4 regions of the Crossiella cryophila genome follow, and region 4 is predicted to be linked to each of the others. Evidence: riboswitches for the same ligand, from Rfam matches in the RefSeq annotation. Region 4 holds a riboswitch; each other region holds the start of a gene.
What was found. A riboswitch is a leader RNA that binds a small molecule or an ion and turns the genes downstream of it on or off. The one in region 4 is predicted to bind cobalamin.
Positions count from the first base shown of each region.

Region 1: linked by a shared signal. The riboswitch ahead of HNR67_RS33330 (CbtB domain-containing protein) and the one ahead of cobN (cobaltochelatase subunit CobN) in region 4 are both predicted to bind cobalamin.
Region 2: linked by a shared signal. The riboswitch ahead of HNR67_RS21005 (ribonucleoside-diphosphate reductase subunit alpha) and the one ahead of cobN (cobaltochelatase subunit CobN) in region 4 are both predicted to bind cobalamin.
Region 3: linked by a shared signal. The riboswitch ahead of metE (5-methyltetrahydropteroyltriglutamate--homocysteine S-methyltransferase) and the one ahead of cobN (cobaltochelatase subunit CobN) in region 4 are both predicted to bind cobalamin.

Region 1 covers NZ_JACHMH010000001.1:7,781,453-7,789,237, forward strand. Annotated here, with positions in the region: gene HNR67_RS33310 (aldehyde dehydrogenase) at 1-1,047, shown strand, start outside; gene HNR67_RS33315 (LacI family DNA-binding transcriptional regulator) at 1,037-2,071, opposite strand; gene HNR67_RS33320 (class I SAM-dependent methyltransferase) at 2,075-2,905, opposite strand; gene HNR67_RS33325 (CbtA family protein) at 2,965-3,714, opposite strand; gene HNR67_RS33330 (CbtB domain-containing protein) at 3,729-3,926, opposite strand; cobalamin riboswitch at 3,950-4,126, opposite strand; gene HNR67_RS33335 (TetR/AcrR family transcriptional regulator) at 4,254-4,865, opposite strand; gene HNR67_RS33340 (PDR/VanB family oxidoreductase) at 4,927-5,958, opposite strand; gene HNR67_RS33345 (metal-dependent hydrolase) at 5,958-6,830, opposite strand; gene HNR67_RS33350 (SDR family oxidoreductase) at 6,862-7,785, opposite strand, start outside.
Region 2 covers NZ_JACHMH010000001.1:4,691,814-4,699,598, reverse strand. Annotated here, with positions in the region: gene HNR67_RS21045 (hypothetical protein) at 1-255, shown strand, start outside; gene HNR67_RS21040 (ABC transporter ATP-binding protein) at 283-945, shown strand; gene HNR67_RS21035 (FtsX-like permease family protein) at 942-1,955, shown strand; gene HNR67_RS21030 (hypothetical protein) at 1,952-2,764, shown strand; gene HNR67_RS21025 (hypothetical protein) at 2,840-3,280, shown strand; gene HNR67_RS21020 (DUF1579 family protein) at 3,277-3,885, opposite strand; gene HNR67_RS21015 (LysR family transcriptional regulator) at 3,953-4,876, opposite strand; gene HNR67_RS21010 (NADPH:quinone oxidoreductase family protein) at 4,876-5,862, opposite strand; cobalamin riboswitch at 5,970-6,206, shown strand; gene HNR67_RS21005 (ribonucleoside-diphosphate reductase subunit alpha) at 6,494-7,785, shown strand, end outside.
Region 3 covers NZ_JACHMH010000001.1:5,274,821-5,282,605, forward strand. Annotated here, with positions in the region: gene aceA (isocitrate lyase) at 1-772, shown strand, start outside; gene aceB (malate synthase A) at 805-2,367, shown strand; gene rraA (ribonuclease E activity regulator RraA) at 2,364-2,861, shown strand; gene metE (5-methyltetrahydropteroyltriglutamate--homocysteine S-methyltransferase) at 2,927-5,161, opposite strand; cobalamin riboswitch at 5,281-5,487, opposite strand; gene cobF (precorrin-6A synthase (deacetylating)) at 5,527-6,303, opposite strand; gene HNR67_RS23235 (sulfite oxidase) at 6,438-7,691, shown strand.
Region 4 covers NZ_JACHMH010000001.1:8,931,054-8,938,838, forward strand. Annotated here, with positions in the region: gene HNR67_RS38225 (PIG-L family deacetylase) at 1-538, opposite strand, end outside; gene cobN (cobaltochelatase subunit CobN) at 630-4,235, opposite strand; cobalamin riboswitch at 4,271-4,404, opposite strand; gene HNR67_RS38235 (hypothetical protein) at 4,411-5,526, shown strand; gene HNR67_RS38240 (precorrin-8X methylmutase) at 5,523-6,149, shown strand; gene HNR67_RS38245 (precorrin-2 C(20)-methyltransferase) at 6,146-7,645, shown strand; gene HNR67_RS38250 (cobalt-precorrin-6A reductase) at 7,620-7,785, opposite strand, start outside.

The DNA of each region.
Region 1 (7,785 bases), 1.1 Mb from region 4:
ACCCCCAACGGGCCTGGCCCGATCGTGCGCCGGGAGCCGGTCGGCGTGGTGGCCGCGGTCATCCCGTGGAACGCCCCGCACCAGTCCGCGCTGGTCAAGATCGTCCCTGCCCTGCTGGCCGGGTGCGCGGTGATCCTCAATGCCTCGCCGGAGACCGCACTGGACGCCCTGCTGCTGGCCGAGGTCTTCGCGGCGGCCGGACTGCCCGATGGCGTGCTGAGCATCCTGCCCGCGCACCGGGGGGCCAGCGAGTACCTGGTCGCGCACCCGGGTGTGGACAAGGTCGCCTTCACCGGATCCACCGCCGCCGGACGCCGGATCGCGGCCATCGCGGGCGAGCAGCTCAAGCGGGTCAGCCTGGAGCTGGGCGGCAAGTCCGCGGGCATCGTGCTGGCCGACGCCGACCTGCCCACGATGCTGAGCCAGCTGCCGTTCGCCTCCTTCGGCAACAACGGCGAGTCCTGCGGTTCGATCAGCCGGCTGTTGTTGCCGCGCAGCAGGTACGAGGAGTTCGTGGACGCGATCGCCGGTGTGGTCGGGGCCATCCCGGTTGGCGATCCGCGGGACCCGGCCACCTTCATCGGCCCGATGGTCACCCCGGCGCAGCAGGAACGCGTGCGCGGCTACATCCGGCTGGGCATCGCGGAGGGCGCCCGCCTGGTCGTCGGCGGACCCGAGGAGCCCGAGGGCCTGACCGGCGGGAACTACGTGCGTCCCACGGTGTTCGCCGAGGTGCGCAACGACATGCGGATCGCCCGCGAGGAGATCTTCGGCCCGGTGCTCTCGCTGATCGCCTACGAGACCGAGGAGGAGGCGATCCGCATCGCGAATGACTCCGACTACGGCCTCTCCGGCGCGGTCTGGTCCGCCGACCAGGATCGCGCCCTCGCGGTGGCCCGGCGGCTGCGCACCGGCGGTGTGCTGGTCAACGGCGACCCCGGCGGTTTCGACGCGCCCTTCGGCGGCTACAAGGCCAGCGGGCTCGGCCGGGAGATGGGTGTGGCAGGGCTGTCCGGGTACGTCGAGCTGAAGACGATCAACGCCTGACCGCGGCGGCCACCGTGCCGCCCTCGTGCAGCACGCAGGGCAACAGCAGGCGATGGCCGGAGTCCGGACTCCGGCCGGCCAGCAGCTCGAGAAGCACCCGCACCGCGGTGGCGCCCAGCTCCTCGCGTGGGATGCGGAACATCGACCAGTCCACCGCCGAGTCGCCGCCACCCTGGCTGGGATCGTTGTCCCCCAACAGGATAATCGACAGGTCACCCGGCACGTCGAGCCCGGCCGCGGTGGCCCGCGCGTGCAATCCCTCGGCCATCGCGGTGGTCTCGACCAGCACCCCGGTCACCTGCTCGGCGACCAGTGCCTGCCACGCCTGGTCCGGGTCTTCCTGTTGCAGTACAAGGGGTGTACGCCGGTGGCGGCGGGCGGCCACCTCATAACCGCGCCGCCGGTCCACGGTGGGTTCGTGGTCCCCGGCCAGGCCCAGCAAGGCGATCCGCCGATGTCCCAGTCGCCACAGCCGGTCGTAGCACTGCCGGGTCGCCTCGACGTAGTCCGCGCCGACGTAGGCGATCGGTCCGGCCGGGGACTCGCGGCGGCCGATGAAGACGAACGGGAACCGCTCCCGCGTCAGCCGGGCCAGTTCGGCCGGATCATTGTGCCGCCCCAACAGGATGCTGCCGTCGGCGATGCCCAGCCGGTTGGTCCCGTTCTCATACACCTGGCGGCGGCCGGCGCGGCGGCCGGAACTGGTGAACAGCAACAGGTCATAGCCCTGGGCCTCGGCCTCCTCCTCGATGCCGCGCAGGATCGGGCGGTAGAAGTCGGCGCCGCCGGAGGGGAAGACCGACTCGTAGCTGAACACGCCGAGGATGTTGTTCCCCTTGCCGCGCAACCGCCTGCCCATGATGTCCACGGTGTACCCGGTGCTGCGCAACGCCTCCTGCACCCTGGCCCTGGTCTCCGGCGCGATCCGCACGTCACTGGATCCGTTGAGCACCAACGAGACCATCGCCTGGGACACACCGGCGACACGCGCTACCTCGGCCTGGGTGACCCGCTGCCTGCTCACCCCTCAGTCCGCCCAGCCGGGCCAGGTCAGGGTCACCAGCTCGCGACCTGCGGCGCCCGGATCCGCTGTCAGGTCAGGGTTGTGGCCGTGCTCGCGGAGCACCCGGCCGACCTCGGCCGCGGATTCCGTTGGCAGGCACAGGCGTCGCCGGGTGGTCTCGACCAGTTCGGCGAAGTCCCGGGGCTCGAGTCCGGGTGGTCGCCGCCAGCGGGCGACGTGCGGGTGCACGCCGAGTTCGTCCAGCGCGGCCAGCAGATCATCGGCGGTGGGGCCCTCTGGGCGGGTGATGCCGTGGAAGTGCCGCCACAGCGGGTTGAGGTCGATCAGCGGGTGCCGGGTCGCGGTCTCCAGCACCACCTCGCGCCGGGCGGCCGCGGTGAGGGCGGCGATGAACGGGGCGAGGTCGGGCACGTTGAACACCACGTTGCCGCACACCACCACATCGGCGGCCCCGGCCCGCATGGCCAGATCCGGCCAGCGGCCGCGCAGCCCGCGCGTTGGCACGCCGAGGGATTCCGCGCTCTCAACGCAGGCGGCGAGCAGGTCGGCGTCGGCGTCCACCGCGGTGAACCCGGTGACCAGCCCGGCGGCCAGCAACGGCAGGCTGCTCGCCCCGGCCCCGGCGCCGATGTCCAGCAGCGACCCGGATTCCGCCAGCGCGGCCCTGGCCTGGTCGTGGGTGGCCCCGGCGGGTGCGGCGAGCTGGGCGGCGGCGCGGCGGCGGAACACCTGACGCGGCAACACCCACGGCGATTCGGCGGCCCCGGCCAGCACGTGCGCCGGGATGGCCCAGTCCGCGAGCTGCCGGGCCCAGCGTTGTTGTGCGGTGCTCACCGGGCAAGCATAGGGCCGGGGCCGCGGGCTCCTCGCCCCGCGGCCCCGGCCCGTTGATGCTATGCGGCCAGCGCCTGCGTGTCAGCCTTGCGCAGCTGACGGTCCAGCAGCAGGCCGAACACACTGGCCAGCACCGTCCACAGGGTGGCCAGCTGGATCAGCGAGTACAGCCGGAACTGCCAGAGCAGCGGGGCCGGGATGTCCGCCGGGATCGGGTCGTTGTTGGCGGGCAGCAGGATGACCACCAGCGCCAGCAGGACCACAGTGGACAGTCCGGTCAGCACGAGCCGGACCGAGCGGTCAAGACCCTTGCGGGCCAGGAAACGGTTGAACCACGGCGCCAGGTTGGCCAGCACCAGGCCCGCGACGATGACCGCCAGGTACAGCAGCGTGCGTTCCTCCACAGTGGACGGATCGCCGACGCCGGGCGGGTTGGCCGGGTACTTCAGGCCGGGCAGCAAGGAGATCGTCAGGAACCCGACCCCGCCCAGCAGCAACGCGCGGTCCAGGTCGGCCCGGCCGGGCAGCCGGTGGCGCAGCCGCGCGAAGGCGACCGCGAAGACCAGGCCGATGGCCAGCCCGATCACCACGGTGGCCAGCAGCCCGCCGACGAGCTGGGTGCCCCGGTCGAACAGCTCCTCGTGGTGGTCGCCCGCCGAGGGTTCGGCCGGGCGGGCCTCCTCCACGGCGAGTGCGGCCTCCAGGGGGATCTCGGTCAGGAAGTACTGCACCGCGGCGCCTGCCAGCCCGGCGATCACGCCGGCCAGCCCGCCGCGGAGCAGCGTGGACCCGAAGGTGGGACTAGTCATCTGCGGGTCCCCGTTCAGTGGCACGGAACGCCGAGCGCGTGGCGCCCGTCGTGCGCGAACTCGTGGATCAGCTCGGAGCTGTGCGCCAGCAGCAGACCGTTCTCCTGCAACAGGACGTACAGGACGATCAGCGCGGCCGCGGCGACCAGCCAGGACCAGGCTGGCACCGCGATGGCGGTCGGTCGATCGGGGGACGCGGCGGATGCCGACATGTTCTCCTCCATACCTCGTGGACGGTTCCGTGCGCGCCGCAGCCGGTCTCCTGGCTCCCGGATCATGGCCACGTCTCCTGCCTTCCCAGCCGGCGAACCGGCCAGTGGCCTTGATCGAGACGGGACTTCCCCGGTCACAGTGGCGAGGACCACGCCGGATTCGCACCGGCTTCCCGAACACTGCGGCCCAGTGACCGTAGGCCACCCGCCAGCGGCGCAGCCAGCTCTGAACGGGTCATCAGGATCACAATCAGGTGGCGATACGGCATTGCGCGGAACTTTCGTCGCGCCCAGACGTTCACCTGCTGGATCCCGGGGTGGGGGCGATCAGACGTCCGGGGCGATCCGGGTCAGCAGTGCGGCGGTGACGGGGTCGCGGGTGGCGGTGGCCGCGGTCATCGCGGCCAGCTGGTCGATCAACCAGTCGATCAGTTCCTCACGGCTGTGATCGCGGTCCTGCAACCAGATCAGCAGGGTGCCCTCGACCACCGCGACCCAGCAGCGCAGGGTCAGCAGCATGAACGGGCTCGGCTCGGTGACCCCGGTGACGTCCAGGATCTCCCGCACCGCGACGTGCCGGACCTCGTCGACCAGCGTGTCGGTGTCCCTGGTGGCGACCACGGATCCACTGCGCAGCAACGCGATGTAGGCGGTGGCGTAGGTGTCGGCGACGTCGACGAACACGCCGAGGGCGTAGCGGAGCTGATCGATCAGCGTGCCGGGCTCGCGCCGGGTCAGCCGGTCCACCAGCTCGTCCACCGCGGTGCGCAGCGCGGCCACGTGCACCTCGCGCAGGCTGCCGAAGTAGCGGTAGAACAGTGCTCTGGACACGTCGGCGTGGGTGATGATGTCCTCGATCGACACCAGTTCCGGCGCCCGGCTGCTGTACAGCTCCAGTGCGGCGCCGATGAGGTCCTCGCGGCGTTCGGCCGGGGACATCCGCCGTTTGCGCCGGGGCTGGCCGCTGGTCTCGGTCAGTTCAGTCATGTCCGGTTCATCATCACAGATCCAGGGTGAGCCGGGTGCGCCCGCGGGTCACGCAGATGCGCGCCTGGTCCGGTTCGTCGGCCGGATGGACGCGGTCCACTTCGCCGTCGAGCACCCGGACCCGGCAGGTGCCGCAGAAACCCTGCTGGCAGGAGTAGCCGACGTCGGGCAGCACGGCGCGGATCGCGGTCAGCGCGGAGACCTCGGCCGGCACCGGCACGGTGACGCCGGTGCGGCGCAGTTCGACCTCGAAGGGCGCGCCGCCCAGGATCGGCGGCGGGCTGAAGCGTTCGCTGTAGAGCGGCCTGCGCACCGGGACGGCCTGTTTGACCGCGGCCAGCATGGGTGGCGGGCCGCAGCAGTAGAGCACCGAGTCGCCGGGGTCGACCAGGTCCGCCGCGGTGGGTGGGCCGCCGTGCTCGTCGTCGGCGTGCACCCGCACCCGGTCGCCGTAGCGGGCCAGCTCGGCCAGGAACGGCAGGCTGGCCCGCGACCGTCCACTGTAGACAAGTCGCCAGTCCGCACCCGCCATGGCGGCGGCGTGCACCATCGGCAGGATCGGGGTGATCCCGATGCCACCGGCCAGGAACAGGTACCGCGGGGCACGCACGAACGGGAAGGCGTTGCGCGGGCCACGGATGCCCAGTTCGTCCCCGGCACGCAGTTCGTGCACCTCGCGCGAGCCGCCACCGCCGTCGGCGATCCGGCGCACCGCGATCCGGTAGCCGACCGAACGGTCGGTAGGGTCCCCGCACAGCGAGTACTGCCGTCGCTTGCCCGAGGGCAGGTGCACGTCCAGGTGGTGGCCGGGCTGCCAGGCGGGCAGCTGGACCCGGTCGACGGCGACCAGACGCAGGCTGACCACGTCCTCGGCCTCGGCCCTGACCTCGGCGATCCGCACCCGCCGCGGTGGCTCGACCGGCCTTTCGGCGGCCCCGCCGCGGCGCAGCAGCCGGATGTAGCCGTCCATCGCGCGCGCCGCCCAACCGACCAGTCGGTCGGGACCGGCGCCGATGGGGTGCGGCGGGGTGTCCTGGCGAGTCATCAGTGCTCCGCGGCCCTGGCCGCCGGCGAGGTCGCCAGGTAGGCCACGGCACGGGCGGTGGAGCCCTCCTGGGAGGGGTGGTAGGAGCGGCGCAGGAAGGTGGACAGCTTGCGCAGCAACGATCCGTAGCCGGGCAGCAGGCCGCGCCGGGCACTGCGCGGCACATCCCGCCAACTCGACTTGACCTGCCCGCGCAGCACCGGGTCGGCCTGCATCAGGTAGCGCAGGCCGCGCACCCAGCACAGCGTCAGCGCGGGCGCGACGACGGCCATCGCGCGCAGTCGCCGCAGGTAGCTGCCGTCGATGTGCTGGTACAGGTCGAAGGCGACCGAGCGGTGCTCGACCTCCTCGGCCCCGTGCCAGCGCAGCAGGTCCAGCATGGTCGGGTCGAGGCCTGCCCGGTCCAGGCCGCGGGCATCCAGGACCCACTGCCCGAGGAAGGCGGTGACGTGTTCCACCGCGGCCACGTAGGCCAGCCGTTCGATCAGCCAGGCCCGCTGCCCGCGCGCGTCCAGGTCCCGGTCGCCGAGGATCCGGCCGAAGATCCACTCCAACTGCCGCACGTACGGATCCGGGTCGATCCCCTGTTCCCGCAGGTGTTCCTGGGCGCCCTGGTGGGCTTCGGCGTGCACCGCCTCCTGCCCGACGAAGCCGATCACCTGCTCGCGCAGTTCGGCGTCCCGGATCAGTGGCAGCGCCTGCTGGAAGACCCGGACGAACCAGCGTTCACCCTCGGGCAGCAGCAGGTGGGTGACGTTGAGGATGTGCGTGGTGAACGGCTCCCCCGGCACCCAGTGCAGCGGGGTCTTGGACCAGTCGAAGTGCACGTCTCGCGGGGTGAGGACCAGCCGGTCGGGTTGCTCGTGGCTCATCGGACGCTCCGGTGATCAGGGTTCCGGTGGATCAGTGCGGGGTGAGGTCGTAGCGGGCGGCGGCGCGCAGCAGGCCGGGGGTCAGCCGGGAGAGCAGCAGTCCGGCATGCGCCTCGGGGGTCACCGGCGCGATCGGCTTGTCCTGGTGCACGGCCAGCAGGATGGCCCGCGCCACCTTCGATGGCGGGTAGTTCCGCCTGCGGTACAACGCGGAGGTGCTGGCGCGGGCCTGTTCCTGCCCTCGGTCGTCGAGGCCGACGAACCGGGTGCTGCGGGTGATGTTGGTGTTGACGATGCCGGGGCAGACCGCGGTGACGCCGATCCGGTGCGGGGCGAGTTCGGCGCGCAGGCACTGGGTCAGGGTGAGCACCGCGGACTTGGTGGTGGCGTAGGCGGGCAGGGTGCGCGAGTGCAGGTAGGCCGCGGCGGAGGCGATGTTGACCAGGTGCCCGCCCTCGCCTCTCTCGACCAGTTGGTCGGCGAAGATGCGGGAGCCGTGGATGACACCCCACAGGTTGACGTCGATGACCCGCTGCCAGTCCTGGGTGCTGGTGTCCAGCAACGCCCCGGCCATGCCGATCCCGGCGTTGTTGATCACCACGTCCGGCACGCCGCGGCCGCGCCGGACCTCCTCGGCGAAGGCGATCATGGCCTTCTCGTCGGCCACGTCCACGGTGTGCGCGCTGGCGCTGATCCCGAACAACTCGGCCAGCTCGGCGGTGCGCGCGGCCGACTCACCGTCCACATCGGACACAACAACGTCGGCGCCGTGTTCGGCGAAGGCCAGTGCGGTCTCCCGGCCGATGCCGCTGCCCGCACCGGTGACCAGCACCAGGTGGTCGGCCCAGCGCTGCTTAGGCCGCAGCGGGCGGGTCCGGCGCAGCGCACGGGTTTCCGGCGCGCCGTCGAGGTGTTCGGCGAACTCGGTGACGCAGCGGGCGATGACCTCCGGTCG
Region 2 (7,785 bases), 4.2 Mb from region 4:
CGGCCGACGAACCGGGCGGAGCGGCTCACCGCCTGGCGGCTGCTCGGCCTCACCAGCGACGCGGCGCCACCGCGCCTGCGCGCCGAACTGGCCACCCTGCCCGGACTGCTGACGCGGGAAGCGGGCGCGCTCAGCCTGCGTGAGCTGCGCGCCGGAGTGGAGTCGTTGCGCCGCAACAACATCCCGGCGCCCACTACCGCGATCGCGCGAGCCGTGACCGCGACCTGTCCGCCACCGCCGACGCGCTGTGGCTGACCGCCAACCCCTGATCGGCAGCGAACTGTGCTCAGACTCGACCGGATCGTGCGCGTACATGTGCGCCAAGGCATCCGCACCACCGTGCTGGACGAGGTGTCCCTGCACGTGGCCGCCGGGGAGCTGGTCGCGCTGCGCGGCGCGTCCGGCTCCGGCAAGACCACCCTGCTCGCGGTGGCCGGACTGCTGGCCCGCCCGGACGCAGGCACGGTGCGGCTGGCCGGGCAGGACACCCGGGAGCTGAGCGAGGCGCGGCTGGCCAGGATGCGGCGGGAGGAGCTGGGTTTCGTGTTCCAGTCCGGCCACCTGCTGCCGCACCTGAGCGCGGTGCGCAACGTCGCGCTGGCCGTGCCCGGTCCGGCCGCCGCCGCGACCGCGCGGGCCGAACAGGCACTGGCCGGACTGGGTCTGCACCCGCGGCGGCATCACCTCCCCGGGCTGCTCTCCGGTGGTGAGGCGCAACGGGTGGCCCTGGCCAGGGCGCTGGTCAACCGGCCGTCGCTGCTGCTGGCCGACGAACCCACCGGCAACCTCGACCCGGCCACCGGAGGGGTCGTGCTGGACCACCTGCGCGCGGCGGCCGAACTCGGCTGCGCGGTGCTGGTGGTCACCCACTCCGACACCGTCGCCGCCGCGGCCGACCGCCGCCTGCACCTGGCCGAGGGCCGGTTAACCGAGGGAGCCCGATGACCCACCGCACCCTGCTGATCGCCTGGCGCAACCTGCGGCAGTACCGCGGCCGCCTCACCCCGCTGATCCTGGTGACCGTGCTGGGCTGTCTGCTCGCCCTGCTCGCCGCCGGTCTGGTCGGCCGGGCGGCGGAGCGGACCAGGGCCGGGATCGCCGAAGGCCCGGCCCTCCGCACCATCGAACTGCGCGCCACACCCGAACGAACCGACACCCTGGCCCTGACCAGCGGAAACCTCGACAAGCTGCGCGGAGTGGAGAATCTCGGCGCGGTCGAGCCCACCCTCCAGGCCGCCTTCGGCATCAAGACCGACACCGTGCCCGGCGAGCTGCTCTACGCCACCGTGCCCCAGGACTCGCGGCGACCGCCGGTGACCGCGAGCACCCGGCCCGAGCTTTTCCCGTTGCGGGACAACGAGGTCGTGCTGCCCGCCCGCATCCAGGGCACCGGGCTGGAGGTCACCGCCACCCGGCAGGTCGCCCCAGGGCAGGGCGAGCCGCTCACCGAGCGGATCCAGGTGGCCGGGCTCTACGATCCGGCCTACGCCGATCCCGCGCTGACGGTCCGCCTGGCCGCGGCCAAGGCCGGTGTGCCCGAGGCGGACTTCCTTTCCCAGCAAGGATATTCCTCGGCGAACGTGCTGGTGGCCCAGGCCGATGAGGTGCCGGCCGCGCTGGAACTGTTGTCCACCTTCGCCTATCTCGTACTGGCCCTGCTGCTGGCGTTCAGCCTGTTCTCCGGCCTGACCCTGGCCGGTTCGTTCGTGCGCGGCCGGACCAGGGAGATCGGCGTGCTCAAGGCGATCGGCTTCCCCCGCCGCCGGATCCTGGCCCTGCTGCTGACCGAACTGGCCATCGCCGGGCTGCTCGCCGGGGCGGCGGGCGTGCTGCTGGGCAACCTCGCGGTCGCCGCCGCCACCGCCGGCCTCGGCGGCCGCACCCTGCTCGGCGCACTCCGCCCGGCCATCCGGGCCGCAGCCCTGCCGCCCGAACGCGCCCTGCGGGAGTGGTGACCACGCGCCGGATCGCCGCACTGGGCCTGGCCGTGCTGCTGCTGGCCGGTTGCGCCCGCCCGCTGAGCACCGACTGGGCCGCGGCAGGCTCGTTCGTCGTGGTCCGGGACGGCGACCGGAAACTATTGGTCGGCCTGGACACCGCCACCGCCCAGGCCCTGCCGCTGGCCAGACTGCCCGGCACCGCCGCCCCGGACCGGCCACTGGACACCGCGCTGCTCACGGTCGCCGCCCGCCCCCTGATCCTCTCCGGCCTCGACGACGGCCTCGGCGCGGAGGTGCTGGAACTGGACCGCACCGGCCGAACCCTCCGTCCACTGAGGACAGTCCCGGCCGCCCAATACCCGACCGCCCTGGACCAGGGCCTGCTCGGGATCGGCCGCACCGTCCGCACCTACCACGCGCCCGACCTCGACCAGCTGACCGAGGACACCTGGCCCGAGGTGATCACCACCGGCGACGGCCGCTGCCTGGCAGGCACCACCCCGAACCGCACCGGCACGTTCCGCCGCGGCGCGGGAGTTCCGGTCCCACTGGGCCGCGGCGACCTGCCGGTGTCGATCTCCTGCCTGCCCGGCCTGGCCCGGCTGAGCCTGGTCCGCGACGGCGAGATCGGGGCGCCGGGCCGGACCGTGCTGGTGCGCGGATCCACCGCGCCCCAACCCTTCGAGACCGGCCCCGACCCGCGTGCCGTGCGGCTGATCAGCGCTGGCCTGGCCGCGGTGGACGTCGCCAAGGACGAGGGCAGGGCGATCCGGCTGATCGAACTGCCCGGCGAGACCATGACCTACCTGTCCCGGCTCGGCTAGCGGCGGTCCGGGTTCCTGATCGGTTGTCCCTGGAACCAGGTCGACAACATCGACCGGCATCCCTGGGATGAGGGGGTGAGTCCAGCGACGTTCACCGGCTACAACAGCATCATGCCCACCGAACGCGAGCCGAGCCCGGGAGAGCGCGATGATCGCCTCGGGCCCGGCTGGAGTTCCTCGGCGTTCTTCCACCCGTGGGCGGCCGGGCCGCCGTCGCCGAAGTACCGGTGGTCGATGTTCGACACCGCCGCCCAGGCGATCGGCGACCTGGCCCGCTGCCTGGACGACGGGGAGGCGGGCGAACGCGGCCCCCAGGCCGCGACCCTGCTGCGGGCCCTCAGGCGGCCACGCGACCTGGTGGTGCACCTCGACGCCAGCTGGGTGTGCGTCGTCTACCAGGTCGACCGCGGGGCGCACCTGACCGATGTGGCCGACGCGGTCTTCGCCCAGTGGCGGCAGCACTGGTTCGCCCGCCGCTTCGAGTTCCTCAACGCCAACCGCCCCGTGATCTGCTAGCGGCGGGTGTAGGTCTTGCGGTCGGCCAGTCGCTCCGGCTCCCCCGGCGGGGTGAACAGCAGGTCGATCACCTGCCGGTCCGGCGTCTCGAACCGGATGACCGTACGCATCCGGATGGTCTTGCCGATGTAGGCGTCGCCCAGCACGCCCTGGTCCACGAACTCACCCGTCATGTTCAGCTCGGCCGAGCCGTTGTCGGAGGGGCCGTGGTAGCTCATCATGGCCGCGTTGAGCGCGTCGATGGTGACGAACTCGTACTGCTTGGCCATGTTCGCGTGCGCCAGCCAGCCGAGCCGGTAGTACGGGCCGCCGTTGAAGGTGCCGGTCAGCTCCTCCTGGAGGTGGCGGCCGCCGGTGCCCTCCACCCAGCGGCGGGTGCCCTTGACGTCCTTGGCCACCAACGGTTTCTCCGGGGTGCCGCCGGCGATGAAGGTGCGCATCTCCACCTCCCACTCACCGATGAGCGGTTGCAGGCGCTGGTGTGCCGGGCCGGGCAGGCCGTTGCGGACCAGGGTGGGCACCTCGGGGCTGGCCGGGGCGGAGGCGCAGGAGGCGAGCAGGGTCAGGGTCAGTGCGACGGTGGTCGCGAGAAGTCTGGTGAGCACGGGGGAAGTCTGTGATCGGCGGTCAGCCGGAACAACAGTCGATCATCAATGGTTCCGATTAGCCGGGCTAATCGATCGGCGAGTACTCGGCGGCCAGGTCCACGAAGGCCCGGACCTCGGCCGAGTCCTGTTGCCACACCGGGACGGCCAGCATCGGCGGCAGGTCCCTGATCGGCACCGCGACCAGGCCGGGGAACGGCATCCGGTCCAGCACCCCGGCCACCGAGCAGTGCAGGCCGATGCCGCGGGCGACCAGGATCAGCGCGTCGTCGACCAGCATGCTGGTCTTGCCGGTCAGCGTGCACAGGTCATCGGAGGTCTGTGGGATCGGGCGGCCGGAGGGGGTGACCACCGGGGTCCAGGCGGCCCGGTGCGCGGGCGGCGCGGAGTTGGTGGGGTTGCACAGCAGGTGCCCGGCCAGGTCCTCGACGCAGATGGACTCGCCGCGGGCCAGTGGGTGATCGGCCGGGGTGACCAGTGCCCGTGCATGTTTGGCCAGCACCGGTCCGACGCCGAGTCCGGTGTCCCGCAACAGTTCCGGGTCACCCGGGGACCAGGTGAGCACCACCTGCGCGCCGGCGAAGACCGGCAGCAGGTCCGGGCCGATCTCGGTGGCGTTGAGCCGGATCGCGCACCGCGGGTGCCTGGCCTCGAAGGCCCGCACCAGTCCGGTGACGAAGTCCAGGCCCATCGACGGGTGATAACCCACCCGCAGCGTGCCGTTGACCCCGCGCGCGAGCACCTGGCACGCGCGCAGGGTGCTCAGCAGCTGCTCGTGCCCGGCCCTGGCGCCGGTGAGGAACTCCTCGCCCAGCCCGGTGAGCCGGACCGAGCGGCTGGTCCGCTCGAACAGCGTGCCGCCGATCTCCCGCTCCAGGGCCCGGATCGTCTGGCTCACCCGCCCCTGGGTCAGGTGCAGGCGAGCCGCGGTGCGGCCGAAGTGGAGTTCCTCGGCCAGCACCAGGAAAGCCTCGATCTCGCGTAACTCCATCAGTCCATCGTGACCACGACCCGGCCGACGGAGTCGCCGTCGGCGAGTCGTTGCAGGCCAGCTGGCGCCTCGGCCAGTGGCAGCCGCTCGCCGACCAGCGGGTCGAGCAGGCCCTGATCGGCCAGTGCGGCCAGTTCCAGGCTCGCCTGGCGGACCGAGGCCGGGTCCTTGTGCGTGTACAGGCCCCAGTGCAGGCCCAGCAGCGAGTAGTTCTTGACCAGGGCGTGGTTCATCGCCGCGCTGGGGATCTCGCCGCTGGCGAAGCCGACGATGACGATCCGGCCCTCGAAGGCGATGACCTTGGTGGAGGCGCGGAAGGAGTCGCCGCCGACCGGGTCGTAGACCACGTCCACGCCGCGGCCGCCGGTGAACTCCTTCACCGTGGCGATCACGTCCTCCTGCTTGCGGTCGATCACCAGGTCCGCGCCCAGCTGCTTGGCCACCTCGGCCTTGCGCGCGCCGCCGACCACGCCGATCACCGTGGCGCCCGCTGCCTTGCCCAGCTGGATGGCCGCGCTGCCGACCCCGCCTGCGGCCGCGTGCACGAGCAGGGTCTCGCCCTCGGCCAGCTCCGCCCGGCGGCGCAGGCCGAACCAGCCGGTCTGGTAGGCGATGTGGAACCCGGCGGCCTGCGCGTCGTCGAGGGACTCCGGCGCCGGGATCACCTCGTTCGCGTTGACTGTGACGTATTCGGCAAGTCCGCCGTTGGGCGGCGCGGGGGTGGCGATGACGCGATCGCCGACCGACCAGCCGGTCGCGCCCTCACCGAGCGCGACCACTTCACCGCAAAGCTCGACCCCCGGTGTGAACGGCAGTGGCGGGCGAACCTGGTACTGACCACGGCAGATCAGCACGTCCGGGAAGTTCAGCGCGGTCGCCCGGACCTTCACCAGCAGCTGGCCGGGGCCTGCCACCGGGTCCGGAACCTCGTCCAGCTTGAGCACATCCCGCGGCTCGCCCAGCTCGTGCACCCGCCATGCCCGCACTACACACCTCCACGCACCGTGATCGGTCAGCCCCCATCGTGTCATGTCTGCACGACACGCAAAACACGGCCATATTGGGCGCGCTTGCGCGGGGGACCCCTACATGTAGTATCCGTTCCGCTGATGGTTCACCGGGCACGCAAACGCCCGGTGAGGCAACAGGGAACCCGGTGCGACTCCGGGACTGCCCCGCAGCGGTGAGTGGGAACGACCGCCGTCACCGGCCGAGCGATCGAGCCGGTACAGCACTGGACGCCACGGTCCGGGAAGCGACGGCCAGTAGGAGACCGGCCTCGGCCGGCACGCCCACGAGTCCGAAGACCTGCCGTCAGCGGGCGCACCGACGGTGTGCCCGGTTCGCGGTCTCGTGGGAAGGCCGAGCGGACGACTGAGCGGCGTACCAGCGCCCCGGTCGGCCCTCGCCTGCCTCTGACTCCGCGGCCCATCGGCGCCGACGCTCGCGAGGAGAGACGACCTGTATGACCGCATCGCCTGCGAGCTGTAGCGAGCCTCAGAGCTAACGCCTCACCAAGCTTCCCCAGCGACGGCAACCGAACCCGCACCCGGGTGCTCGGTCGCCCGGCGCTGCCCTCGTCCGCCCAGCACACATTTTGGAGCAGCTTTCGTGTCAGTGCATTCGCCAGAGATCGCGCCGGGCGCGGTCACGGTGATCCGCCGCAACGGCGCGGTGTCCCCGTTCGAGTCGGGCAAGATCTCGGTCGCGATGACCAAGGCCTGGCTGGCCGTGGAGGGCACCGACGCCGGCGCCTCGCCGCGCGTACGGGAACAGATCGCCGAGCTGACCCAGTCGGTGGAACAGGCTCTGTTGCGGCACGCCGGTCCGGACCGGCCGCTGCACATCGAGCAGATCCAGGACCAGGTCGAACTGACCCTCATGCGGGCCGGGCACCAGAAGGTCGCCCGCGCTTACGTGCTCTACCGCGAGGAGCACACCAAGGCCCGCGCGGAGTCCACGCCCAAGGCCGCGCCGCAGTTCTCGGTGCGTCAGGCCGACGGCACGCTGGCCCCGCTGGACACCGCGCGGCTCGCGCTGGTGATCCAGGAGTCCTGCGCCGGGCTGACCGCGGTCTCCGCGGAGACCGTGCTCGCCGAGACCATGCGCAACCTGTACAACGGGATCAGCCCGGCCGAGCTGAGCGTGGCGCCGGTGATGGCCGCGCGCACCATGGTCGAGAACGACCCGAACTACTCCTACGTCAGCGCCCGGCTGCTGCTGGACAAGGCACGCGGTGAGGCCCTCGGCTTCCTCGCGGGCGAGGAGCGGGTGGCCAGCCACGCGCAGATGACCGAGCAGTACCCGGTCTACTTCGCCGAGTTCATCCGCCGCGGCGTTGAGCTGGACCAGCTCGACACCGAACTGGCCAAGTTCGACCTGGAGCGCCTGGGCGCGGCCCTGGTCGCCGACCGCGACCTGCAGTTCCAGTTCCTCGGCATGCAGACCCTCTACGACCGGTACCTGTTGCACAGCGACGAGGTCCGCTACGAGCTGCCGCAGGCCTTCTTCATGCGGGTGGCCATGGGCCTGGCGCTGCGCGAGGACGACCGCGAGGCGCGGGCGATCGAGTTCTACGACCTGATCTCCAGCTTCGACTTCATGTGCTCCACCCCCACGCTGTTCAACGCGGGCACCACCCGCTCGCAGCTGTCCTCCTGCTTCCTCACCACGGTCGGCGATGACCTGGAGGGGATCTTCCACGGCATCAGCAACAACGCGCTGCTGTCCAAGTACGCCGGCGGGCTGGGCAACGACTGGACCCCGGTGCGCGGTATCGGCGCGCACATCAAGGGCACCAACGGCAAGTCCCAGGGCGTGGTGCCGTTCCTCAAGATCGCCAACGACACGGCGGTCGCGGTCAACCAGGGCGGCAAGCGCAAGGGCGCGGTCTGCGCCTACCTGGAGAC
Region 3 (7,785 bases), 3.7 Mb from region 4:
CGCCGCTGGCGCGGCAGGCGTGCACTGGGAGGACCAGCTCGCCTCGGAGAAGAAGTGCGGCCACCTGGGCGGCAAGGTGCTCATCCCCACCGGCCAGCACGTGCGCACGCTGACCTCGGCCCGGCTGGCCGCCGACATCGCCGGCGTGCCCACGCTGGTGATCGCCCGCACCGACGCCGAGGCCGCCAACCTGATCACCAGTGACGTGGACGAGCGGGATCAGCCCTACGTCACCGGCGAGCGCACCGCGGAGGGTTTCTACCGGGTGCGCAACGGGATCGAGCCCTGCATCGCCCGCGGCCTGGCCTACGCCCCGCACTCCGACCTGCTGTGGATGGAGACCGGCACGCCGGACCTGGAGGTGGCCCGCCGCTTCGCCGAGGCCATCAAGTCGCAGTACCCGGACCAGCTGCTGGCCTACAACTGCTCGCCCTCGTTCAACTGGCGCCGTCACCTCGACGACGCCACCATCGCCAAGTTCCAGCGCGAACTCGGCCACATGGGCTACAAGTTCCAGTTCATCACCCTCGCCGGGTTCCACGCGCTCAACCACTCCATGTTCGACCTGGCCAAGGGCTACGCGGCCACCGGCATGACCGCGTATGTGGAGCTGCAGGAGCGCGAGTTCGCCGCCGAGGCCGAGGGCTACACCGCGACCAAGCACCAGCGCGAGGTCGGCACCGGCTACTTCGACCTGGTCAGCACCGCGATCAACCCGGCGGCCTCGACCACCGCGCTGGCCGAGTCCACCGAAGCCGCCCAGTTCGCCTGAGTCCCCGTCCCAGAGACCGCAGAGGAGGCATCGTGCCCAGCAGAGTCCAGCTCACCGGCCCGTGGGGCGAGCGGTTCGAGGAGGTCCTGACGCCGGAGGCGATCGAGTTCGTGGTGCGGCTGGACGACCGGTTCGCCGGCCGCCGCGCCGAACTGCTCGCCGCGCGGCGGGAACGGCGGGAGTTCTTCGCCGAGGGCGGGCTGCCCGACTTCCTGCCGGAGACCAGGGCGATCCGTGAGGACCCGACCTGGCGGGTGGCCCAGCCCGCGCCGGGCCTGCGCGATCGCCGGGTGGAGATCACCGGGCCGCCGGAGCGCAAGATGGCGATCAACGCGCTCAACTCCGGCGCGAAGGTGTGGATGGCCGATTTCGAGGACGCCACCGCGCCCACCTGGGCCAACATCGTCACCGGTCAGCTCAACCTGATCGACGCGATCGAGCGGCGGATCGACTTCACCGCCGAGGGCGGCAAGCACTACGCCCTCGGCGCGGAAGTGGCCACCATCGTGGTGCGGCCGCGTGGCTGGCACCTGGTGGACAAGCACGTGGTGGTGGAGGGCAGGCCGATCTCGGCCAGCCTGCTCGACTTCGGCCTCTACCTCTTCCACTGCGGGCAGCGGCAGATCGAGCGCGGCCACGGCCCGTACTTCTACCTGCCCAAGCTGGAAAGCCACCTCGAAGCGCGGCTGTGGAACGACGTCTTCACCTACGCCCAGCGGGAACTCGGCATCCCGCAGGGCACCATCCGGGCCACCGTGCTGATCGAGACCAGCACCGCGGCCTTCGAGATGGAGGAGATCCTCTACGAGCTGCGCGAGCACAGCGCCGGGCTCAACGCGGGCCGCTGGGACTACATCTTCAGTGTCATCAAGAACTTCGGCCACCGCCCGGAGTTCGTGCTGCCCGACCGCGGCCAGGTGACCATGACGGTGCCGTTCATGCGCGCCTACACCGAACTGCTGGTGCGCACCTGCCACCAGCGCGGCGCGCACGCCATCGGCGGCATGGCCGCCTTCATCCCCAGCCGGGACGCCGAATCCAACACCGTGGTGCTGGAGAAGGTGCGCGAGGACAAGGAACGCGAGGCCGGGGACGGCTTCGACGGCTCCTGGGTGGCCCACCCCGGCCTGGTCCCGGTGTGCGCGAAGGCGTTCGGCCAGCCCGACCAGCTCGACCGGCAGCGCCCGGACGTCACGGTCACCGCGACCGAGTTGCTGGCCGTGGACCGCACCCCCGGCCGGGTCACCGAGGCGGGGCTGCGCGGCAACATCTCCGTTGCGGCGCAGTACTTCCAGGCCTGGCTGGACGGGACAGGGGCGGCCTCCATCGGGGGCCTGATGGAGGACGCGGCCACCGCCGAGATCGCGCGTTGCCAGGTGTGGCAGTGGCTCTACCACATCACCCCGCTGGCCGAGGGCGGCATGGTCAGCGAGGAACTGGTGCAGGCCATGCTGGACAAGGAGTTGCTGGAGATCCGGCCGGAACGCCGGGACGCGGTGCGCGCCTTGTTCACCGCGAACGCGCTGGCGGAGCGGCCGCCGTCGTTCTTCACCACCACGGCCTACGCCGGTCACCTGGCGGTGCGCGCGTCATGAGCACCGCCACGACGAAGACCTTCGCCACCGCCGATCTGGCCGACCGGGAGGGCGACGCGGTGCGCAGCTGCGACACCCAGTTCCGCCAGTTCGGCGGCAGGCTGGTCTTCGCCGGGCCGGTCCGCACGGTCTCCTGCTTACAGGACAACGCATTGCTGAAAGCGGTGCTGTCCGAGCCGGGGGATGGCCGGGTGCTGGTGGTCGACGGCGGCGGGTCCACGCACACCGCGCTGGTCGGCGATCTTATCGCGGAACTGGCCCGGCGCAACGGCTGGCGCGGCCTGCTCGTGCACGGGGCGGTCCGGGATGCCGCGGTGCTGCGCACCCTGGACATCGGGATCAAGGCACTGGGCACGAATCCACGGCGCAGCGCCAAAACCGGGGCCGGGCAGGTGGACGTGCCGGTGGAGTTCGGCGGGATCACCTTCTGCCCCGGCGATTTCCTGGTCAGCGACCACGACGGCGTGGTCGTGCTGGACCACCCGCCCGTCTAGGGATCGGGCGGGTCGGCGCGTGGTGCGCGGGATGTCTCCCCCGCGCACCACGCGCTTTTTCGTTGTCAGACCAGGGTTTCGCGGACCTTGCGGGCCGCGGTGACCAGGTGCCGCAGGGCGGGCTCGACCTCGGCGTAACCGCGGGTCTTCAGCCCGCAGTCCGGGTTGATCCACAGCCGCTTGGGCGGCACCGCGGCGGCCGCGGCCGCGACCAGGTCGGTGACCTCGTCCTGTCCGGGCACCCGCGGGGAGTGGATGTCGTAGACACCCGGACCAACGCCGCGGCTGAAGCCGGTGGCGCGCAGGTCTTCCAGGACCTCCATCTTGGACCGGGCGGCCTCGATGGTGGTCACGTCCGCGCCGAGGCCGTCGATGGCGTCGATGACCTCGCTGAACTCCGAGTAGCACAGGTGCGTGTGGATCTGGGTGGCCGGCGCGGCCCCGGCGACGGCGAGCTGGAAGGAGCCCACCGACCACTCGAGGTACTCCGGCTGGTCGGCCGCGTGCAGCGGCAGCAGCTCGCGCAGCGCGGGCTCGTCGACCTGGATGATCTGGATGCCCGCGGCCTCCAGGTCGGCGATCTCATCGCGCAGCGCCAGTGCCACCTGGTCGGCGGTCTGGCCAAGCGGCTGGTCATCGCGGACGAAGGACCAGGCCAGGATGGTCACCGGGCCGGTCAGCATGCCCTTGACCGGCTTGCTGGTCAGCGACTGGGCGTAGGTGGCCCAGTCCACGGTGATCGGCTTGGGCCGGGTGACGTCGCCGTGGATGATCGGCGGCCGCACGCAGCGCGAGCCGTAGGACTGCACCCAGCCGAGTTCGGTGGAGGCGAAGCCGTCCAGGTGCTCGGCGAAGTACTGCACCATGTCGTTGCGCTCGGGCTCACCGTGCACCAGCACGTCCAGGCCGATGTCCTCCTGGAGCTTGATCACCCGGGCGATCTCGGCGCGCATCCGCTCGTCGTACTGCGCCTGGGTGAGGTCCCCGGTGCGCAGCCCGGCCCGCGCGGTGCGGATCTCGCCGGTCTGCGGGAAGGAACCGATGGTGGTGGTGGCCAGCGGCGGCAGACCAAGGCTGGCGTCCTGGGCGGCGGCCCGCTCGGCGTAGGGCGCGCGCAGGCGATCCGCGGGCTGCAACGCGGCGACCTTGGCGCGCACCGCGTCGTCCCGGCGCGGCTCGGCGGTGGGCTGGACGGCCTCGTCGGCCCACTCACCGGTGGCGCCCTCACGGAGCGCGCGGCCCAGCAGCACGACCTCGCGCACCTTCTGCCTGGCGAAGGCCAGCCGGGAGCGGACCTCCGGCTCCAGACCGGTCTCGGCGTCCAGGTCATAGGGCACGTGCAGCAGCGTGGAGGAGGTGCCGACCACGACCTCGTCGGCCGCGCCCAGCAGCGAGACCGCCTTGGCCAGCGCCGCGCGCAGGTCCGCGCGCCACACGTTGCGGCCGTCGATCACACCGGCGACCAGGGTCTTGCCGCGCAGCGCCGGAACGCTGGCGATGCCCTCGGTGGTACCGGCCACCAGGTCGACCGCGATGGCCTCGATGTCGGTGCCCGCCAGCACCGGCAGTGCCGGGCCGAGCGGGCCGTAGAAGCCGGTGACCAGCAGCTTCGGCCGGTTCGGCACCGCGGCCAGGCGCTCGTAGGCGCGGCCCAGCGCGGCCAGCTCCTCCTCGGTGCGGTCCGCGGCGAAACCGGGCTCGTCGAACTGCACCCAGGACACGCCCTCGGCGGCCAGCGCGCCGAGCAGCTCCACGTAGACCGCGAGCAGGTCGTCCAGCCGGGCCAGCGGGTCAGCGCCCTTGGCCAGCAGCAGGAAGGTGACCGGGCCGAGCAGCACCGGGCGGGTGTCCACACCCAGCGCCTTGGCCTCCCGGTACTCCTCGATCGGCTTGCCACCGGCCAGGAAGAACACGGTGTCCTGGTCGATCTCGGGCACCAGGTAGTGGTAGTTGGTGTCGAACCACTTCGTCATCTCCAGCGGCGGCACCTCATCGGTGCCCCGCGCGGCGGCGAAGTAGGTGTCCAGGTCGTTGTCCTGGCGGTAGCGCGCAGGGACCGCGCCGACCAGGGCCGCGGTGTCCAGCACCTGGTCGTAGAAGGAGAACGTGTTGGAGGGGACCGAATCCAGCCCCGCGTCGTGCAGTTCCAGCCAGGTGGAAGTGCGCAACTCCTTGGCGGTGGCGAGCAGGGCGTCGCGGCCGATGCGGCCCGCCCAGTACTGCTCCACCGCGCGCTTGAGTTCCCGGCGCGGACCGATCCGCGGATAGCCCAGGACGGTGGCGCCGATACCGCTGGTCACAAGCTCTCTCCTCGCGAGCGTGCAGGAGTCCGGATTGATCCCAGGGCACGCCGGCGGGCGGCACGAGGCCGCGTCCGCACAAGCCCACCCGAGAGGCTTCCGGACCACCGTGAACCCGGCGGGCTCACGGACCAGTGGCAGGTCTTCGGACTCACGGGCGCCGTGCTCGCTCCTACCGGCCGTCGCTTCCCACGCTCGCGCGCAGTGCTTGATGACGGCTTTCGTTCCCGTTCACCGCTGCGGGGCAGTCCCGGATTCGCACCGGGTTCCCTCTTGCCTCGCCAAGCCGTTCAACGGCCGGGCGAACCACCAGCCTCGCGAGCGTAGCGCACCGTGGGAGCAACGCTCAGGATCTGGGATTTTCCTTAGACTCCACCGGCAGAACGGCGCAGCAGGTAGGAGTCCATGATCCACCCCTTGGCGTCCCTGGCACGTTGCCTGCTCGCCACGATCTGTTCGGCCACCGCCACCAGCGGTCCGGCGATCAGGATCTCGTCCGCGGTGCCCACGTAGGCGCCCCAATGGATGGTCGCGCCCGGTTCGTCAAGGTGTTCGAGGAAGGTGTTGTGTGCGTCGAGCATCACCAGCACATCGTCCACGCCCTCGGGCCAGCCGTCGGCGAGCCGGCGTCCGGTGGTGATCTGCACCGCACCGGCGATCTGGTTGAAGGTGATCCGGTGCCGGGCGGCCAGCGCGGACAGGCTGCTGATCCCCGGCCGCACCCGCACCTCGAAGTCCGCGCCCCCGGCCAGCACCCCCTCGACCACCGCGATGATGCTGTCGTAGAGCGCCGGATCGCCCCACACCAGGAACGCCCCGGTCTCGGTCGGCCCCAGGTGCTCGGCGATCAACTCGGCACACAGCTCGACCCGCCGCGCCCGCCAGTCCGCCACCGCCTCGACATACCCGTCGCCGTCCCGCCGCCGGGGCGGGTCCTCGACCCGAGCCACCCGGTAGCCGCCGCCGGGCACGTGGGTGTCCAGGATGACCTGGCGCAGGTCCGAGAGTTCGCGCGCCTGCCCGGCCTTGTCCAGGAAGAACACCACATCGGCGCGCCGCAGCGCGTCCACCGCCTCCACCGTGATCTGCCCCGGATCGCCCGCCCCGATCCCGACCACCTCGACCACCCGCCGCACCCGCACCCCGTTCCTCGCCGTTCCCAGTGCATCGATTGTCCGCCACGGCCGATCTCCCGCTTCTCCCCGGAGTCGGCTCGATGGGGTGGCCCTCCGGGCAACTGGTCTTTTCACGCCCCGGACCAGCCAATACTGACCCAATGTCCCATCGCGACCTGACGGACGAGGCGGCCTACGACCGGCAACGCCTGGCCGGCCTGTCCCGCCGCGCCCTACTCCGCCTGACCGCCGGCCTGGGCGCGGCCGCCGCGCTGTCCGCGACCGCGGGCGGATTGGCCGTCGCGGGCGAGCGCCAGGCCACCATCGTCAAACCGTTGCCGCCCGAGCTGTTCATCCCGCACGGCACCAACGCGGAGATGCGCTGGGAGGCCATGAGGGGCCAGGGCCACCTGGTGCCCAACGACCGCTTCTTCGTCCGCAACCACACCGGCACCCCCCGGATCGACGCACACACCTGGCGGCTGCGCCTGTTCGGCACCGGCCTGCACGGCACACCGACCAGGGACCGGCCAGTCGAGTTCAGCTACGAGGACCTGCTCGGCATGCCCGCCGAGACGACCACCGCTTTCGTCGAGTGCGCCGGCAACGGCCGCAGCTTCTACGGCTCCCAACAGGGCACCCCCGCCCCCGGTACGCCGTGGACGCTGGGCGGGGTCGGCGTGGCCCGCTGGCGCGGGGTCCGGCTGGCCACGGTGCTGGAACGGGCCGGCCTGACCGAGGCCGCGGTGGACGTACTGCCCAGCGGCCTGGACCCGGAGTTCGTGGAGGGCGGGGCCAACCTGGGCCGGGTGCGCAGACCGCTGCCGGTGGCCAAGGCGTTGCGGGACACGCTGCTGGCGTACGAGATGAACGGCGAACCGCTGCCGCCGGATCACGGGTTCCCGGTGCGGCTGATCGTGCCGTCCTGGACCGGGATCTCCAGCATCAAGTGGGTCGGCGAGATCGAGGTGGCGGACCGTCCGCTGTTCTCGCCGTGGAACACCCAGTTCTACCGGTTGTTCGGCCCGAGCTACCCGCAGGAGGGCAGCGCACCGCTGACCAACCAGGTCACCAAGAGCGCGTTCGAGCTGCCCAGCGAGGCTCGGCTGGCCGTGGGGCGGACGCATCTGCTGACCGGGCGGTCCTGGTCGGGGGCGGGGGTCGGGCGGGTGCGTGGGGTGCGGATCAGCGTCGACGGGGGCGCGAGCTGGCGGCCGGCGCATCCGCGTCGGCTGAGCCGGGATCAGGCGTGGCTGCCGTGGAGCTTTGCCTGGCGGCCGGAGCGGTCGGGGGCGTACACGCTGCTGGCTGCGGCCAGTGACAGCACGGGCGCGACTCAGCCGCGGGAGGTGCCGTTCAATCGGTTTGGGTACCTGTTTGGCGCGGTGGTGCGGCATCCGGTGATGGTGGGCTGAAGCCCGCTCGCGACCCGGGCCCTGCTCGGCCCAGCCCCAGGCCGGGCTCGGCCCAGGCCGTGCCCGGCTCAGACCCGGCTCTGGGGAGCTTCGC
Region 4 (7,785 bases):
TCAGGTCCTCACGGTCGTAACTCTGCCGCGTCCGCACCGGACTGCCGGCCGGGAGGACGGTGACCCGGCGGCTGTTGTCCTGCCAGAGGTGGAACAGCGAGGCCGCGTTGCCGGTCGGATCGGCCGGATCGGCCTTGGTGTCGGCGTGCTTGTCGGCCCATTCGGGCAGGTTCACGAAGATCAGGTTGACCACCCGGCCGTCCCGCTCAGCCCGGCTGAACTCGACCTGGCGGCGCAACCCGTTGGGGCCGTTGACGGTCAGCGCCTCGGTCCGCCAGTCCGCCGAGGTCGCGTCGGGAAAACCGAGCATCAGCGCGTAGGCGGCGCGGGCCCCGTCGTTGCGGCAGGCCGAGTACTGCTCACGGTCCAATTTGTACCCTGGACGACAGGTTGGCGCCGGGATGTCCGGTTCGGGACTCGGTTTCGCGTAGCCCTCGCCCGCGGTGAGGTACACGGTGGTGACCGGCAGCCGCGCGGTGATCGCGTTGGCCAGGTCCGGGTTCATGAACAGGATGTCGTCGTCCTGATGCGCCACCACGTGCAGGTGGTGGCCCCCGAATGCAACGGCCGCGCACGGTCCACCCGTGCGCGGCCTCCGCAAGTTCTCCCCAGTTGTCACACGACCGAATCTAGCTGTCGCCCTCGAGTTCGCCTTCAGTAGCGAGGTAGGCCTCGCGCAGCGCGTCCAGGGTGGCCTGTTCCGGGCTCTCCCACAGCTTGCGCTCCACCGCCTCCAGCAACCGCTCGGCGATGCCGTGCAGCGCCCACGGGTTGGCCTCGGTGAGGAACTTGTGGTTCTCCTCGTCGAGCACGTAGCTCTCGGCGAGCTTCTCGTACATCCAGTCCGCCACGACCCCGGTGGTGGCGTCGTAGCCGAAGAGGTAGTCCACGGTGGCGGCCATCTCGAAGGCGCCCTTGTAGCCGTGGCGGCGCATCGCGGACAGCCAGCGCGGGTTGACCACCCTGGCCCGGAAGACCCGGGAGACCTCCTCGTTGAGGGTCCGGGTGCGCACCGCGTCCGGCCGGGTGCTGTCGCCGATGTAGGCGGCGGGGGCCTTGCCGGTGAGCGCGCGGACGGTGGCCACCATGCCGCCGTGGTACTGGAAGTAGTCGTCGGAGTCGGCGATGTCGTGCTCACGGGTGTCCACGTTCTTGGCGGCCACCGCGATCCGCTTGTACGCCGATTCCATGTCACCGCGGGCGGGCTGCCCGTCGAGTTCGCGGCCGTAGGCGTAGCCGCCCCAGACCGCGTACACCTCGGCCAGGTCGGCGTCGTCGCGCCAGTTCTTGCTGTCGATCAGCGGCAGCAGCCCGGCCCCGTAGGCGCCCGGCTTGGAGCCGAAGATGCGCATGGTGGCGCGGCGGTCGTCGCCGTGCTCGGCCTTGTCCGCCTCGGCGTGCGCGCGCACGAAGTTCTGCTCGGCGGGCTCGTCCAGGGCGGCGACCAGCCGGACGGCGTCGTCGAGCAGGGCGACCACGTGCGGGAAGGCGTCCCGGAAGAACCCGGAGATGCGCACCGTGACGTCGATCCGCGGGCGGCCCAGTTCGGCCAGGTCGATCACCTCGAGCCCGGTGACCCGGCGGGACTGGTCGTCCCACACCGGCCGCACGCCCAGCAGGGCGAGGACCTCGGCGATGTCGTCACCGGCCGTGCGCATGGCGCTGGTGCCCCACACGGACAGGCCGACCGAGGGCGGCCATTCGCCGGTGTCCTTGCGGTAGCGGTCCAGCAGTGAGTCGGCCATGGCCTGCCCGGTCTCCCAGGCGAGCCGGCTGGGCACGGCCTTGGGGTCGACGGAGTAGAAGTTGCGGCCGGTGGGCAGCACGTTCACCAGGCCGCGCAACGGTGATCCGCTCGGCCCGGCCGGCACGTAACCGCCGTCGAGGGCGTGCAGCAGGTGGCCGAGTTCGTCGGTGGTGCGGGCCAGCCTGGGCACCACCTCGGCGGCGGCGAACTCCAGGACCTTGGCCACGTCCTCGTTGTCCTTGTCCAGCACCGAACGCACCACCTCGGTGGCACTGCCCTGGACCCAGCCGCCGGCGTCCATCGCGGTGACCAGTTCGCGGGCCAGCGCCTCGATGGCGTCGGTCTCGGTGCGGGAGGCGGAGCCGTCCTCGTTGAGCCCCAACGCCTCCCGGATGCCGGGCAGCGCGGCGACCTGTCCGGCCCACATCTGCCGGGCCTGGATCATGGCCAGCACCAGGTTGATCCGGGCCTCACCCTCCGGCGCGGCGCCCAGGATGTGCAGGCCGTCCCGGATCTGCACGTCCTTGACCTCGCACAGCCAGCCGTCGACGTGCAGCAGGAAGTCGTCGAACTCCGCGTCGTGCGGCCGGTCGTCCAGGCCGAGGTCGTGGTCGAGCTTGGCGGCCTGGATGAGGGTCCAGATCTGCGCCCGGATGGCCGGCAGCTTGGCCGGGTCCATGGCGGCGATGTTGGAGTGCTCGTCCAGGAGCTGTTCCAGGCGGGCGATGTCGCCGTAGCTGTCCGCGCGGGTCATCGGCGGCACCAGGTGGTCGACCAGGGTGGCGTGCGCCCTGCGCTTGGCCTGGGTGCCCTCGCCGGGGTCGTTGACCAGGAACGGGTAGATCAGCGGGATGTCGCCGAGCGCCGCGTCGGTGCCGCAGCTGGCGGACATGCCGACGGTCTTGCCGGGCAGCCATTCCAGGTTGCCGTGCTTGCCGACGTGCACCATGGCGTGCGCGCCGAACTCCTCGGCCAGCCAGCGGTAGGCGGCCAGGTAGTGGTGGCTGGGCGGCAGGTCCGGGTCGTGGTAGATGGCGATCGGGTTCTCGCCGAAGCCGCGCGGCGGCTGCACCATGACGACCACGTTGCCCGCGGTCAGCGCGGCGAGGACGATCTCGCCCTCGGGGTCCTGGCCGCGGTCGACGAACAGTTCGCCGGGCGCGGCACCCCAGTGGCCTTCGAGTTCCTCGCGGAAGTCGGCGGGCAGGGTGTCGTAGAACTCGCGGTACTTGGCCGCGCTGATCCGCACCGGGTTGCCGGAGAGCTGGGTCTCGGTGAGCCAGTTCTCGTCCTGGCCGCCTGCCGCGATCAGCGCGTGGATCAGCGCGTCGCCGTCCAGCTCGGCCACCCCGGGCAGTGCGCCATCGCCCTCGGCCGGGCCGATGTCATAACCGTTGTCGCGCAACGCGGCCAGCAGTTTGACCACGCTGGCCGGGGTGTCCAGGCCGACCGCGTTGCCGATCCGGGAGTGCTTGGTCGGGTAGGCCGAGAGCATCAGCGCGATCCGCCGGTCGGCGGCCGGGATGTGCCGCAGCTGGGCGTGCTTGACCGCGATCCCGGCCACCCTGGCGGCGCGTTCCGGGTCTGCCACGTACACGGTGAGGCCGTCCGGGTCGATCTCCTTGAAGGAGAACGGGACGGTGATGATCCGGCCGTCGAACTCGGGGATGGCCACCTGGGTCGCGGTGTCCAAAGGGGACAGTCCGTCGTCGTTGGCGGCCCAGCTCTCCCGGCTGGAGGTGAGGCAGAGCCCTTGCAGGATCGGCACATCCAGCGCGGCCAGCGCGCCGACGTCCCAGGCGTCGTCCTCGCCACCGGCGGAGGCTGCGGCCGGTTTGGTGCCCCCGGCGGCCAGCACGGTCACCACGAGCGCGTCGGCCTTGCCGAGTTCGGCGAGCAGTTCGGGTTCGGCGGTGCGCAGCGAGGAGCAGAACACCGGCAGCGCCTGACCGCCCGCGTCCTCGATCGCACTGCTGAGCGCCTCGACGAAGGCGGTGTTCCCGGCCACGTGGTGGGCCCGGTAGTAGAGCACCGCGACCACCGGTCCGCTGGTGGTCCGGGCCTCGCGCGCCAGCACGCCCCAGGTGGGGGTGGGCTGCGGCGCGGCGAAGCCGAGACCGGTGAGCAGCACGGTGTCGGAGAGGAAGTTGTGCAGTTCGGCCAGGTTGGCCGCGCCGCCGTGCGCGAGGTAGGCGTGCGCCTCGGCGCAGACGCCACCCGGCACCGTGGACAGCTCCATGAGCTGGGCGTCCGGGGCCTGTTCACCGCCGAGCACGACGACCGGTCGGGGTCCGGCGAGCAGCCAGTCCAGGCCCTCTTCCCACATCCGGCGGCCGCCGAGGATGCGCACCACGACCAGGTCCACGCCCTCGACCAGGGCGGGCAGGTCGTCCACGAGCAGCCGGGCCGGGTTGCCGAGTCGGTAGTCGGCCTCGCTGGCGCGAGCCGACAGCAGGTCGGTGTCAGAGGTCGACAGCAGCAGGATCACGCGTGGCTCCACATCCCTCGGGGTCCGCGCCCCATGACGGTCGGGGACGGTGAGCGGAGTGTCTGGCTCCCGGGCTCGCACCCGGTGACAGTGGCGGGACCGCGCCGGACTCACACCGGCTTCCTCCGTGGTTCACCGTTCGAGGCGACCCTACCTGCCGCGTAGCATCCCGCGAGTGCCCGCTTCGCCACATCGCCAGCGCCCGGACGCCTGTCCCGGCGCGGTCGAGGTGCACCCGGCGGCGGATGGCGGTCTGGCCCGCGTCCGGGTACCGGGCGGCACGCTGTCGGCGGCCCGGCTGGCGGTGCTACGGACCGCGGCGATCGAGCTGGGGGACGGGTCGCTTGAGCTGACCTCGCGGGCGAACGTGCAGCTCAGAGGGCTCGCGGCGGGGGCTGAGGTCGAGTTGGGGGCGCGGCTGGCCGAGGCCGGGTTGCTGCCCTCGCTGACCCATGAGCGGATGCGGAACATCGTGGCCGCGCCGCTGGCGGACAACCAGGATCTGGTGGACTCGATCGATGCCGCGTTGTGTTCGCGGGCGGAGTTGGCCGGGTTGCCCGGCCGGTTCCTGGTAGTCGTGGACGACGGCGGCGTGGTGAGCGGGCTGGGTGCGGATATCGGCCTGGACCGGGTTGGGTCTTCCTGGGTGTTGTTGCTGGCCGGGGCCGATTCGGGGCTGCGGGTGGCCGACCCGGTGGAGGCGGTGCTGCGGGCGGCCCTGGCGTTCCTGGCGGTGCGGGCCGAGCACGGCGGCACGGCCTGGCGGCTGGCCGAGATCGACGGCGGTGTCGCGGAGATCACTCGACGGCTCGGCGGGCCGGTGTCCGCGGATCGGGTGCCGGTGCGCGCGTCGCGACCGCTGCCCCCTGGTCCGCTGCCGGACGGGCGCCTGGTCGTGGGTGCGCCGCTGGGGCGGTTGGACTCGGACCAGTCCGGCGCGCTGCTCGCGGCGGAGCGGGTGCGGCTGACGCCGTGGCGCGGTCTGGTGCTGCCGCGGACGATCACGTTGGGACACGGGCTGATCACCGATCCTGACTCGCCATGGCACGCGGTCACCGCCTGCACCGGCCGCCCCGGCTGCGCCAAATCCCTGGCCGACGTGCGCGCCGACGCGGTGCGGCACCTCGGCTTGCCCGGCGGGCCGGTGCACTGGTCGGGTTGCGCCCGGCGGTGCGGGCGGCCGCGCGGCGCGATCGACGTGCTGGCCACCGCGGACGGTTACCTGGTCGACGGACAACGGCACGAGGACACGGCAGCGGCGATCGACGCGGCCCGGAGGAAGCAGCAGTGACCGAGTACATCAAGGACGGCAAGGAGATCTACCGCCGCTCCTTCGCCACCATCCGCGCCGAGGCCGACCTGGCCGGGTTACCGCCGGATGTGGCGCGGGTGGCGGTGCGGATGATCCACGCCTGCGGCATGGTCGACCTGGTCGCGGACCTCGGCCACTCCCCCGGTGTGGTCGCCTCCGCGCGCGCCGCACTGGCGGCCGGGGCGCCGATCCTGTGTGATGCCAACATGGTCGCGGCCGGGGTGACCCGCCGACGGCTGCCCGCGGACAACGAGGTGCTGTGCTTCCTGGGCGATCCACGGGTGCCGGAACTGGCCGCGTCCATGGGCAACACGCGCAGTGTGGCGGCCCTGGAACTGTTGCGGGACAAGCTCGGCGGGGCGGTGGTGGCGATCGGCAACGCGCCGACCGCGTTGTTCCACCTGCTGGAGATGATCGCCGGCGGCGCACCGAAACCCGCCGCGGTGCTGGGCATCCCGGTGGGGTTCATCGGCGCGGCCGAGTCGAAGGAAGCCTTGGCCGCCAACGGTCTTGGGCTGGAGTACCTGGTGGTACGGGGCAGGCGGGGCGGCAGCGCGATGACCGCCGCCGCGATCAACGCGATTGCGAGTGACGAAGAGTGAGTGATCTGGGACGGCTGTACGGCGTCGGGCTCGGCCCTGGCGACCCGGAGCTGGTGACGGTCAAGGCGGCCCGGCTGATCGGCGCGGCGGACGTGGTGGTCTTCCACAGCGCGCGGCACGGGCGCAGCATCGCCCGCGGCATCGCCGAGCCCTACCTGCGGCCCGGCCAGATCGAGGAACAGCTGATCTACCCGGTGACCACCGAGGACACCGAGGACTACCAGGGCCAGATCGACCAGTTCTACGCCGAGAGCGCCGAACGCCTGGCCACACACCTGTCCGCCGGACGCGACGTGGTGGTGCTCGCCGCCGGGGATCCGTTCTTCTACGGCTCCTACATGCACATGCACAAGCGGCTGGCCCACCGGTTCCCCACCGAGGTCGTGCCAGGGGTGACCTCGGTCAGCGGCGCCGCCGCCGTGCTCGGACGGCCCCTCGTCGAGCGCGATGAGGTGCTCACCGTGCTGCCCGGCACGCTGCCGCAGGAGGAATTGGCCGAATGGCTGGCCACCACCGACTCGGCGGCGATCATGAAGCTGGGCCGGACCTTCGGCGCGGTGCGCGAGGCCCTGCACGCGGCCGGCCGTCTGGACGACGCCTGGTACGTGGAGCGGGCCACCACCGGACGGCAGCGGGTCGCCCCACTGTCCGAAGTGGACCCCGAGGGCGTGCCCTACTTCTCCCTCGCCCTGCTGCCCAGCCAGGCGCACGACACCATCGAGTCCACCCCCGCCGAATCCGCCAAGGGACCCGGCGAGGTGGTCGTGGTCGGCCTCGGCCCCGCAGGCCGGGAATGGCTGACCCCACAGGCCCAGGACGCCCTCGCCACCGCCGACGAACTCGTCGGCTACGGCCCCTACCTGGACCGGATCCCGCCCAACCCACGCCAGCGCCGCCACCCCTCGGACAACCGGGTCGAGGCCGAACGCGCCGCCTTCGCCCTGGACCTGGCCAAATCCGGCTCCCGGGTCGCGGTCATCTCCTCCGGCGACCCCGGGGTGTTCGCGATGGCCAGCGCCGTACTGGAGGTCGCCGGGGAGGAGCAGTTCGCCGAAGTGCCGGTGCGAGTGCTACCCGGCCTGACCGCCGCACACGCGGTGGCCAGCCGCGTCGGCGCCCCCCTCGGCCACGACTACTGCGTACTCTCCCTGTCCGACCGCCTCAAGCCATGGGAGATCATCGAATCCCGCCTGGCCGCCGCGGCCGCCGCCGACCTGGTGATCGCGATCTACAACCCAGCCTCACGCACCCGCACCTGGCAGGTCGAATCAGCCAGGAAAACCCTCCTGGAACACCGCTCCCCAGACACCCCCGTGGTGATCGGCCGAGACGTCGGCGGCCCCGAGGAGTCAGTACGCGTCGTACGCCTGGCCGACCTCGACCCGTCCACTGTGGACATGCGCTGCCTGTTGCTGATCGGCTCCTCCACCACCAGGTTCCGCACCGGCCCATCCGGCGAACCAGTGGTGTTCACCCCACGCCGCTACCCCGCCTGACCCACTCCACCGCCGCCGCCACGGTCGCCACCGTGTCGGCGGCGGGCACCGGCGGCCGCCGCACGATCACCACCGGCACGCCGAGTCGCCGAGCCGCGGTGAGCTTGGCCGCGGTCTGCTCGCCACCGCTGTCCTTGGTC